DNA from 2 places in the Cobetia sp. BMC6 genome. Region 1 is predicted to be linked to the other one. Evidence: predicted binding sites of a transcription regulator. Region 1 holds the regulator's gene; the other holds the start of a gene.
What was found. Region 1 encodes FliA, which starts transcription of late flagellar genes. Its sites were predicted from a motif close to CTAAAGTTNNNNNNNNNNCNGCCGATA; they were not measured.
Positions count from the first base shown of each region.

Region 2: MKZ40_RS09420 (Cache 3/Cache 2 fusion domain-containing protein) is a predicted target of FliA. The motif match lies at 2,778-2,804, and genes of this name have one in related genera.

Region 1 is NZ_JAKUMF010000003.1:241,565-247,543, reverse strand. It holds gene MKZ40_RS08495 (DctP family TRAP transporter solute-binding subunit) at 1-648, opposite strand, end outside; gene MKZ40_RS08490 (MFS transporter) at 1,388-2,989, shown strand; gene MKZ40_RS08485 (RNA polymerase sigma factor FliA) at 3,185-3,943, opposite strand; gene MKZ40_RS08480 (flagellin) at 4,416-5,979, shown strand, end outside.
Region 2 is NZ_JAKUMF010000003.1:474,260-480,238, reverse strand. It holds gene MKZ40_RS09440 (allantoate amidohydrolase) at 1-37, shown strand, start outside; gene uraD (2-oxo-4-hydroxy-4-carboxy-5-ureidoimidazoline decarboxylase) at 88-621, opposite strand; gene uraH (hydroxyisourate hydrolase) at 1,019-1,372, shown strand; gene MKZ40_RS09425 (urate hydroxylase PuuD) at 1,382-2,629, shown strand; gene MKZ40_RS09420 (Cache 3/Cache 2 fusion domain-containing protein) at 2,845-4,974, shown strand; gene MKZ40_RS09415 (TetR/AcrR family transcriptional regulator) at 5,056-5,700, opposite strand; gene MKZ40_RS09410 (NADH:flavin oxidoreductase) at 5,968-5,979, shown strand, end outside.

The sequences.
Region 1 (5,979 bases):
GATGCGCGCGACATCGAACACCGACAGCGGGTTCTCCTGTCCATCCACCGCACCGGTGGTCAGTGCCGGCTTGGCATCGGCCCAGCTCATCTGGGTCGGGTTGGCACCCAGCGCCGTGAAGGTGTCCTGGAACAGCGGCGAGCCCACCACACGAATCTTCAGGCCCTTCAGGTCATCCGGCGAGGTGATCGATTTCGAGGAATTGGACACCTCACGGAAGCCGTTCTCGCCCCACGCCAGCGGCTTGATGCCCTTGGACTCGATGGCGGCGAAGACCTGCTTGCCCGACTCGCCCTGGGTCAGCGCATCGATGGCGGCGTGGTCCGGCATCAGGAACGGCAGCGAGAACAGATTGAGCTCCGGTACCTGGGGCGACCAGTTGATGGTCGAGCCCACCGCGAGATCGATCAGCCCCTGACGCATGGCCGAGAACTCCTTGGTCTGGTCCCCCGCCACCAGCTGGGCATTCGGATAGACACGCAGGGTGAGCTCGCCACCGGAGCGCTCCTCTACCAGTTCGGCCCACTTCTCGGCCGCCTGTCCCCACGGGAAGGCATCCGACAGCACGGTGGAGACGGACAGCTCACGCGCCTCGGCATCACTCGCCATCAGCGGTGACAGCAGAGCCAGGCCAAGCACGCCGGCCATCAGGGCAGAGCGACCCGTGGCAGCGACACGCGGGCGCGCGGTCTGGCTTTGAGAAAGAGCTGGAGAATGATCCGAACAGCGGTGACGCAGATGACGAGAGGCGGGGCCAGCGTTGGCGTGTGCAGCGGTCAGGGTCATGAATAACCTCTTGATTATGATGTTGTTGAGTGTGTCCAGAGGCAGATTCGCATCTACTTTGGTCGCTGACCATTCGACCATGCGACAGATCGGCGCTTTTTCGACGCTCACATGCTATCTCGCTGCATTACCGATCACTGTATATGCATCCACCCATCGGGTTTTCCGAGACCTCTTGCGTACGAAACGCTCGACCATGTGGTGTCATCAGCGTGTGTCGCCAAGGAGCGCATCCAGCAATGCAAGAGGGCCAACCCTCGCGCAGGCCCCGCCAACAGCGAGTTTGACGATATTGCCCTTTGCAGGATGCCGTGCTTTTACAGCGCCAGGGTGTCCCGAGCCCGGGTCGGGTCATGATTTCATGAAGCACTGTATATTTATCCACCACACTACATCCTTGAGACAAATTTCACGATATGTCGCCTTTCAACCACACAATGGCGCACCACGGGTCGCAGACTCCGGATTCGGTCGGTAGACTGAGCGCCGTTCCCGCAAGGACCGACCACGACTGACCAACATCACGCACGCAAGTGTCGTACCTGACATCTCGTCGGCACCGCTCCCACGGTCCCGACCCTGACTGATGAGGCCCCCTTCCATGCCGAACCCCCAGCAGGAAGCCATACCCACTCCCACCTTCGAGACCGAGCCGCTCGACACCTCGCGCAAACGACTGCAGCCGACCAGCAGTCTCGGCGCAGCGGTCGTTCTGTGGTCGCTGCTGCTGGGAATGGGGATGCTGATGCTGGCCAACGGACTGCAGGGCAGTCTGTTGGGGATTCGCGCCTCCTCGGAAGGCTTCAGCAACACCATGACGGGCATCATCATGTCGGCGTACTTCGCCGGCTTCCTGCTCGGCTCGACGCTTGCGCCACGCAAGCTGCGCCGGGTCGGTCATGTGCGCACCTTCGCGGCGCTGGCCTCCATCACCTCGGTGTGCATCCTGATCCACGCACTCTATGTGGTGCCCGAGGTGTGGATCGCCATGCGTTTCATCACCGGCTTCGCCTTCGCCGGCCTCTACGTGGTCGCGGAGAGCTGGCTCAACAGCCAGGCGACCAACCAGATGCGTGGCCGTCTGCTGGCCATCTACATGGTGATCACCTATCTGGGCATGGGCGGCGGCCAGTTGCTGCTCAACGTCGCCAACCCGGACACCTATCTGCTGTTCATCCTGGTGTCGGTGATCATGTCGCTGGCGCTGGTGCCGATGCTGCTGTCCGCCTCACCACAACCGGAAGGCGCGCAGCCGGAGGCGATGGGACTGGTGCGTCTGCTGCGCCTTGCCCCACTAGGGACGTTGGGCGGCTTCGCCACTGGCATCGCCAATGGCACCGTCTTCGGCATGGGCGCGGTGTATGCCGACCGCGCGGGCCTGCCGGTGCAGGAAGTCTCCTGGTTCATGGGTGCCTTCATTCTGGGTGCCGCCCTGCTGCAATGGCCGCTGGGCAAGCTCTCCGACAAGCTGTCGGCCAAGAAGGTGATTCTGGGCTGCAGTCTCGGGGCGATCGCGCTGTCCATCGGCGGCGTGCCGTTCAGTGGTGGCAGCATGCTGACCATGGCGCTGCTGGGTGCAGGCCTCGGCGGGTTGATCCTGACCCAGTACTCGCTGTTCCTGGCCGCGGCCAACAACCTGCTGACCACGCCACAGATCATCTCCGCCAGCGGCACGCTGGTGCTGATGCATGGCGCGGGCGCGATTCTGGGCCCGCTCACCGCGGGTCTGCTGATGGAGCGCTTCGGGGCCGTCGGCTTCCTCTATACCCTGACCGCCATACACGTGCTGATCGTGATTCTGGCCGCCAGTGTCACCAGCAAGCCGCGTCAGGAACTGGATGCCGAGGAAGGCGATCACCCCGGCCACTATGTAGTGGCGCCCTCCACCACCAGTCCGCTGAGCGCCGCCTGGGTCGAGGAAGCCATCACCGAGCCGGAAACCGGTCAGCTGGAATTCGACTTCGATGCCGAACCTGAGCCGGAGTTGAGCGAGGAAGAGCTCGCTGCCCAGCAACAGGAAGCCGCCTCTGAAACAGAAGAAGGCGTCGTGCAGCAGGTCGACAATGAGGAAGGCGTGATGAACGACCGCGTCACCGGCATGGAAGACGACTGGCATCTGGATGGCCATATCGACGAGCAGGCCCAGCACCTCAGCGAAGAGGAACGCCGCGTCAAGTCGGAACCGGAGCGCGAGAGCTACTGATCACGTCTGACGACATGCTCGAGTGATAACCAAGAACACCGCCTCTCAGGGCGGTGTTCTTGGTTGGGGCGGGCGGAATAGGGACAGGAGAAAGTGAGACAGGAGACAGGAGACACAAGGGCAGGCGTAACAGCAAGACGGTTCAGCAAGAGGATAAAGCTCGGGGAAACGAAGAAGGCTCAAGACGATACAGACTCAACGGCGACGCTTGCCCGCCCGCGCCACCAGATGCGGTGCCAGCACACCCTGCAGCCGACGCACGGCCTGGGAATGCAGCTGCGAGACACGCGATTCGGTGACATCGAGTACCGCGCCGATCTCCTTGAGGTTGAGCTTCTCCTGATAGTAGAGCGCCATCAACAGCTTCTCGCGCTCCGGCAGCCGCGCGATGGCCTCATTCAAGGCCCGCCGCGTATCGGCCTCTTCCAGCGCCTCGTGCGGCAAGGCAAACGGCGTGGCGAAGGGCGTCGCCTCGGGCGAGGTATAACCGCCCGCCAGCCCGCCTTCCTCATCCATCATCTCGTCCAGCGACATCACCATGCCGTTGTTGGTGTCCAGCAGCAGGCGTCGGTAATCTTCCAGCTCAAGCCCCATGGCGGCGGCGATCTGGGTCTCCTCCGGCGGATAGCCCAGGCTCTGCTCCAGCTGCTGGATCACGCTCTCTAGCTCGCGCCCGGCCCGCCGCACACTGCGTGGCAACCAGTCACGCGAGCGCAGCTCATCGAGCATCGCGCCGCGGATGCGCTGACTGGCATAGGTGGCAAAGCTGGCGCCGTGACCCTGCTCATAGCGGCCCACGCATTCACACAGCCCCAACATGCCAGCCTGAATCAGATCCTCGAGATCGACACTCGCTGGCAAGCGCACTTGCAGCTGCAGCGCGATCCGGCGCACCAGCGGTTGGTATTCAGAGTAGATATCCTGCTGGGCCATGCGCCCATTGGCGGTATACATCGGCGTCCTGGTCCTCGCTTGCATCCCTCGGGGTCGTTTGACTCAGGGTCGTGCCCCCCCATCCTCGGGACTCCTGTTCCCAGCGTATTGTCGCGCCCCCGCCACAAACCATTCGCTCGAATAGCTACCCTCAGCGACGGCTTTCCTGCCTTACGTCGCCACTCTGCCTCGGGGAGGCGGAAATGAAGGCAGACGTGAAGAGACAAAGAGGGAAGACGAGACACGTACAACCCCGACAGCAGATCGACAGAATGTCGCGAGGGTGAAGCGAGAGTGGAGCGAGGATGTCACGAGGAGCGCCCGTATGAAGAGCGCGCAAGGAAAGCCAGCGAGACAGCCGGAATGAGAAAGGTCAAAAGGCTGCAAAAAATTTCTAAAGTTCTGTCGCGCCGCGACGATAACTGAAGCAACGGCACAGGAGTCGTTACTGGCGACACGCCATCTATCTCCCCATTACGACAGGAAGTGACACATGGCTTCAGTGATCAATACCAATACCCTTTCCATGGTGACTCAGCAGAACCTGAATCAGTCCCAGAACGCCCTGAACACCTCCATGGAACGTCTGTCCTCCGGCCTGCGTATCAACAGCGCCAAGGACGACGCCGCCGGTCAGGCCATCGCCAACCGCATGGATTCCCAGATCACCGGCCTGTCCCAGGCGCAGCGTAACGCCAACGACGGCATCTCCGTCGCCCAGACCGCTGAAGGCGCATTGAATCAGGTCAACGATAACCTGCAGCGTGTCCGTGAGCTGACTGTCCAAGCACAGAATGGGACCAATAACGCCGATGACCTGACTTCCATTCAGAATGAAATTGATCTACGTCTTGAAGAAATCACTCGTATCTCTGAACAGACAAGTTTCAATGGTATTGACGTTCTTCAAGAAGACAACACCATGAGCATCCAGGTGGGGGCCAATGATGGTGAAGTAATCACAATTGACCTCAAGCAGATCAATACTGAAACCTTGGGCCTGACGGGCTTTAATGTTGATGGCAATGGAATAAAAAATAACACTGCCACTGAAACAGATTTAATGGCAGCAGGTTTTGCAGAGTCTACAAGTATAGCTGGCCAATATACTGACGCAGACTTCAATGCAGCTGCTACGATTAGTGACGTATTTGGAGAAATCACTGAGGATGGAGCAAAGATAACCCAAGTTGGTGGAAGTGGAACAGTATACACTTATGCTTCTGACAGTGAATCCTTCAGCTATGATGCAACAGTAGCAGATATTGGTGGCGCTGGTACAGCCACTCAGCTCACACCTTCTGCAGGTGACACAAATGCTATCACTATCTCACTTGGCGGCGAGGAACAAGAGGTTCTGGTTGACGACAGTGGAAATCTCACTGATGCCAACAGTGGAAACAAGCTTTATTTCGATGGCGCGAACAACCTTAGTGAAACCAATTCAGGATCTGATACTCAAGCTTCAATTTCAGATATAACGACTTACTTATCCCAAGGCAACACCAATACTTTAGCTGGCGCAGACAATTACATAAAGTCCGGCAACACTACTTATGCAGCTTCAGCCAACGATGATGAATTTTCTGCTACCAACCTGACAACCTCTAAAGCACAACTTGAAAAAGATATCAACGCTGACGCTGCTAGCTCTTACAACATTGATCTCGACGATGACGTAGCGACTACAGGAGATAATTTCTCGATCACTAACGCCAATGCTGTCACCGGCGGTATTGCTGGTGCAGGCAATGCTTTATTTACTTCTGGCTTTGATAGCTCAAAGTTCGCTGGAACTGCAGGCGAAACCATTTATGCCAATGACAATGGAAAAATCACCGATGGTGCTGGCAACGAAATTTATGCAAAAGAAGATGGCAGCTTAACACTCGAAAGCACAAGTGATGCAACTGCTACAAAAGACCCGCTCGCAGCGTTGGATGATGCACTAAAACAAGTTGATGGCATGCGCTCGGACCTCGGTGCCGTGCAGAACCGTTTCGACTCTGCCATCACCAACCTAGCGACGACCGAAACCAACCTGGCGTCTGCCCAGT
Region 2 (5,979 bases), 230 kb from region 1:
CGCCAGCATCGAGGCCGTGGCCGCCAGGCACGTGTGAGACAGAGCGCTTGAGACAGAGCGCCTCGGCGGCCGCAACGGTGCTGGTCGTCAACTGGCCTCGAGCAGGCCCGGCAGGCGCACTGCGGCGATCGCATTTATCTGGGCCAATGCTTCCTGATATTCCGCCTCGGTGGATTGCGGCAGGCGGCGCTCCAGTTCCTCGAGAATGCTTGAGGCGCTGTGGCCCTTGACGCAGATGATGAATGGAATGCCATGACGCGCCTGATAGTCGGCATTGGCCGTCAGGAATCGTTCACGTGTGGCGTCATCGAGCTGATCGAGCCCTGCGCCTCGCTGCTCACCCTGCGAGGCGGGCGTCAGGGCCTCCAGCTTGCCGGCAGCCAGCTCTGGATGGGCCAGAATCAATTGGTGACGCTCGGCATCACTGGCCTGGCGTACTGCGTTGGCACACGCCGTCAGCAGGACTTCCATGCTCGCGAATGGGCGCTCTGCCGCGGCGCGTTCCACCACCCAGTCCGAGTGCTCATAGAGACCACTCAAGCGTCGTGCCAGCGCCTCGGGTGGCAGGGCGTTGAGCGTGTCCAGCATCACCAGATAGTGCATCGGGGTCTCGATTGGCATACGCCTTGCTCCAGAGAGGGGGATAGGTTTGAAAAGCTCACGGAATCATCAGCTTGCAAGGCACATGCCGTCGCTGGCAACGCGCCTGACCAACGCTCGGTCACACGCTGCATCGCCATGCCAGCGGGTGGACGACAAGGCTGTATCGCCTCCGACTTGCCTGGCGGCGCCGAGCGGCGCCTGCGATGGGGAGATACGGCTTGCACCTTGACCGATCGGTCAGAATGCAGCAATGCACTCATCGGGGGCAATACCACCAACCGCTGACGGCAGGTCAGAACAGGGCAAGCCAGAAAACCGAAACACGGCCGTCTTTCGCAGGGCTTCATTTGTACAGGCCCCCGTCGTACAGGGCCCAGCCGTACCCGCCACACCCACACAAGAACAGGAAATCGCCATGCCCAGACTGACGACGCATGTGCTCAACCAGGCCGAAGGCATCGCTGCCAGCGGTGTGCATATCACCCTGGAGCACCAGGATGCGCAGGGTCACTTCCACGAGATCGCGCAGGTCACCACCAATGCCGATGGGCGCCTCGATGCACCGCTGCTTGAGGAAAGCGACGCTTCCGCTGATCTCTCCGGCGTCTATCGTCTGACGTTTCAGGTCGGGGATTACTTTGCCAGCCGCGCGGTGGGCAAGGGCATGCTCGGCCGGGTGCCGGTCGAGTTCACGCTGGAGGCCAACGGCCATTATCACATTCCGCTGCTGGTCACCCCGTGGGCCTACAGTGTCTACCGCGGCAGCTAAGGAGCCGGCATGAGCGCATATCTTCTCGATTGGGCGATGCTGCTGACCCGCTGGCTGCATGTCATGGCGGGGATCGCCTGGATCGGCGCATCGTTCTTCTTCATCTGGCTCGACAATCGGCGCAAGCCCGCTACTCATGCGGTCGATGGTCGCCCCGGCGGTGAGCTGTGGGCGGTACACGGTGGCGGCCTCTATCATCTGTTTCGCCATGATGGGGTCAGCGAACGGCTGCCCAGCGAGATCCACTGGTTCAAGTGGGAAGCCTACGTCACCTGGCTGTCCGGGATGGGGCTGTTCACGCTGATCTACCTGCTGCAGCCTCACGCCTACCTGATCGACCCGCGCGTGTTCGAGATGAGCGGCACCCTGGCCGTGTGCAGCGCTCTGGGCGTGCTCGTCGGCGGCTGGCTGGGCTACGAGGCGCTGTGCCGCAGCCCCTTCAAGCGCCATGCCGGTGCGCTGTTCGTCGCGGTCGGTATGTGGCTGACGCTGGCGGCGTGGGTCGCGACCGAACTGTTCGCGGGGCGTGCTGCCTTTCTGGTGATGGGCGCGCTGATGGGCAGCATCATGGCGGGCAACGTCTTCAATGTGATCATCCCGGGTCAGAAGGCGCTGCTGGCCGCTGCGCAGCGTGGGGCAACGCCGGACCCGGTCCACGGCCAGCGCGCAAAGCAGCGCTCGGTACACAACACCTTCATCACGCTGCCTGCGGTGCTGATGATGATCAGCAACCACTACCCGCTGCTGTATGCCAATGACTCTCGCCTTGGCGTCATCCTTCTGTTGCTGGTGATGGGCGGTCTGATCCGCATCGCCACGGTGGATCATCACAAGGGCGTCAAGCGCCTTTGGGTGCCCGTGGGGGCAGTGTTGGCGTTGATCGGCGTGATCCTGCTCTGCGCGCCGCGCTCACAGACGGCGCCTGCGACCGCCCAGACTACAGCGTCTTCAGCATCTGTCACGGCCAGCAGCGCTGCGGTCAACCAGGGCCTGGGGGAGAATCAGGCCCTGCGAGACAAGGTCAGCCATATCGTCGAGCAACGCTGCGCCGGCTGTCACAGTGACACGCCGAACTTGATCGGCTTGACGGCCCCGGCGGCCGGCGTGGCCTTCAATGGCTGGGATGACATCCAGCGTCAGGCCATGCGTATCCATCAGCGCACGGTGGTCGACAAGAGCATGCCGCTGGCCAACATGACCCAGATGACCGATGCCGAGCGCCAGCTGCTGGATGACTGGTGGCAGACGAGACGCTAAGGGGTAATGGATGAGACGCAATGGATGTGGGACAAGGGATGAGTGAGGCATGAATGAGGGGGTACTGATCAGCGGCACTCCAAGGCCCCGCTGGCCAGCCCCCCCTTGTCAGTGCCAACTCTTCAGCAACCCCTCGTCAGCAGGATCGCTACAGTTCTGCGTCCGGTGGCCGATAGACGTGATACTTCTCTCTTGGATCGGGGTATCGCGTAGTGATGACAACAAGAAAGCGTCTGGCCCGCGCCAGTGTCGGCAGCAAGCTCGCCTTGCTGGTATTGCTGTTGATGATGGCAGCCTTCACGGCGCTGGGCCTGGTGTTCTCGACGGCCAGCATGCATCAGGTGGAAGGCGAGACAGAACGCGCTCTCGCTCAGCAGCAGCAACAGATCACCAACACCATCGAGCTGTTCGACACCACCATGCAGTCCAGCGTGACCCGCATGCTCAATGCCTTCCTGGCGACCATTCCTGACAACTTCACGCTGATCGAGGACCGACGTCTGCCGATCGGCGAGCGTGATGCCCCGGCGCTGCTCAATGCCGGCTTCATGCTCAACAATCAATCCGGTTATCTGGCCGACTTCGCCAATCGCACTGGTGCCCCGGTCAGCTTCTTCGTGCGCGATGGTGAGGATTTCGTGCGGATCGCCACCACCCTCAAGACCGAAGATGGCTCAAGCCTGCTCGGGCTGACGCTGAGTGGTGGGGTCAAGGATGCGCTGAATGCCGGCCAGCCCTATACCGGCATGCTCTATCTGGCGGGCCGTCACTACATGACGCGCTATCGCCCGATCACCGACTTCAATGACAACCTCATCGGGGCCTCGTTCATCGGGGTGGATGTCGGCGAGCAGATCGATGAGCTGTATGCCACCATCACCAATATCCAGCTGCATGAGAAGGACTTCAGTCTGGTGGCGAGCACGGCGCCGGGCCAGCAGGGCAAGGTACTGACGACGGGTCAGTGGCAGGGCCGCTCGCTGATGGATTTCAAGAATGCGCAGGGTGAGCCGACCTTCGCGCCGCTCTTTGCTGCCGACAGCGGTCAGATCGATTACCGCCTGGCGGGAGAAGACAGCGATCGTATCACCAGCTTCCAGCACTATCCGGCCTGGGACTGGGTGGTGGCGACCACGATCGACAAGCAGGAAGTGACGGCGGGCATCACGCAGGTCCGCAATCAGGTCTTCGGATTGGCACTGCTGTTGGCGCTGGTCGTGGCCGGTATCCTTTACTTCCTCGAGCGTCGTCTGATCAGTCGTCCGCTGGATGCGCTGGTGTCACTGGCTCAGGCGCTGGCGCGGGGCGATCTGTCCCAGCGCATCACCAGTCAGCGTCAGGATGAGATCGGCAAGCTGACCGCGGCCATGAACAGCGTCGGCGAGGACCTGAGTCGTGTGGTCGGTCAGGTACGGGGCACCACGGGCGCCGTCAATCAGGCTGCCGGCGAGATTGCCCAGGGCAACGAGGAGCTTTCGGCACGCACCGAGCAGTCCGCCTCCAGCCTGCAGGAAACCTCGGCCTCGATGGAGGAGATCACCACCACCGTGCAACACAGTGCCGATTCCGCCCAGCAGGCCAGCCAGCTGGTCAATTCGACCTCCGAGCAGGCGCGCCGCGGCAATGACGACATGCGCAAGGCGCAGGCGAGCATGGAAGACATAAACCGCTCCGCCGAGCGCATCAGCGAGATCATCAGTCTGATCGACGGCATCGCCTTCCAGACCAACATTCTGGAGCTCAACGCCTCGGTGGAAGCGGCGCGGGCCGGAGAGCATGGGCGTGGCTTCGCGGTGGTCGCGCAGGAAGTGCGCACCCTGGCGACGCGCTCGAGCGATGCATCCCGCGAGATTCGCGGCCTGATCGACGAGTCGATCTCGCACACGCAGCAGGGCGTGGCGCAGGTGAAGGACGCCAGTCAGGCGATGGCCGAGATTCTCTCCAGTGTCGAGCGTGTCAACGACATGATCGCCGAGATCAGTGCCGGCGCGCGTGAGCAGAGTGCCGGCGTCGGCCAGGTGAATACCGCGGTCAGCGAGCTGGATGCGATGACGCAGCAGAACACCACCCTGGTCAATCAGGTCAGTGGCGCAGCGCGCAGCATGAGCGCTCAGGCTCAGGCACTGGAGCAGCTGATGGCAGGCTTCAAGGTGGCGGGCGCCCAGGACATGGCAAATTCATCAATGTCGCGCCAGGCCTTGCCGTATCAGTCCATGTCGCATCAGTCCATGTCGCACATGAACGCGCAGCCGATGGGGGATGCCGAGCAGACGGCTTTCCCGTCCCCGGCAAATGCCACGCGCGGGTCCCAGCGCCGCGAAGAGGAGGAGTGGGAAGCCTTCTGAGCGCGCTCTGCTCCAGACTGAACCCTGAGTTCGGTCCTGCGCCAAGCCCTTGCCGACCGACGTCGGTGAGGGCTTTGTTTTTCAGGCCGGATGTCGCGCCGCGAAGCGTGCCACCTCCTGGGGGGCACAGCGCTCGCCGACGAAGACCTCGACGTACTCGGCGACGCGGCTGATGCGCTCGCTGACGCTTTCCTGTGTGCGCATCGACAGATAGCCGATCTGGGTCAGGTAAATGGTGCGCGCTCGGACATCAGCCTGGGGGCCAGGCTGGCCATGACGCATCAGCATCGCGGTCAGTGCCTGTAAGCGTGCCTGATCCGCCCGGTCGACGACAGCGGCGACCTCATCATTCTTCAAGCCCCAGTTGCGGATCGCCAGCTCGAAGCGGGAGTCGAAAAGCGACTCATCCAGCCAGCAGTCGAAGACATTCAGCATGGCCTCCACCACCGTGGCCGCGTATTGCTCGCAGCGCCCGATCAAGCTAGCGGTATTGTGAGCATCCCATCGGGCGAGCAAGGCAGCGAGCAGGGCATCGCGGTCCTTGAAGCTCCAATAGAAGCTGGTGCGAGACAGTCCCAATGTCTTGGCCAGCGTCAGAACGCGCACCGAATCCACGCCACCGAGCAACAGTTGCTGATAGGCGGCTTCCAGCCAGTCTTCGGCCTTGCCGCGTCCCTCCGGCCTGGCGCTCGCACTCTCGGGTCGTGTGGCGGTGCTCTCTGTCATGGGCGGGCTCCTGAAGGGCTGACAGGCGGGGGATGCTGTCGTCGGGGGCTCGAAGACCCAAGCATGACACCAGCACGGGGGGAGTGGCGCGTCTCGAGCATGCTGTCTGCGACAGTGACGATTCTGTCTGCGCCAGCGGGACTAGAACGCCATTTCCAGCGACGCACGATCTGGATTCTAGGGCTATAGTCAGCTCATGTACACATGTGTACACGATAAAGGCATCTCTGTTTGTGATGTCTCATGACCTGACGTTCAGGAGGCCGCATGGCTCTGGAT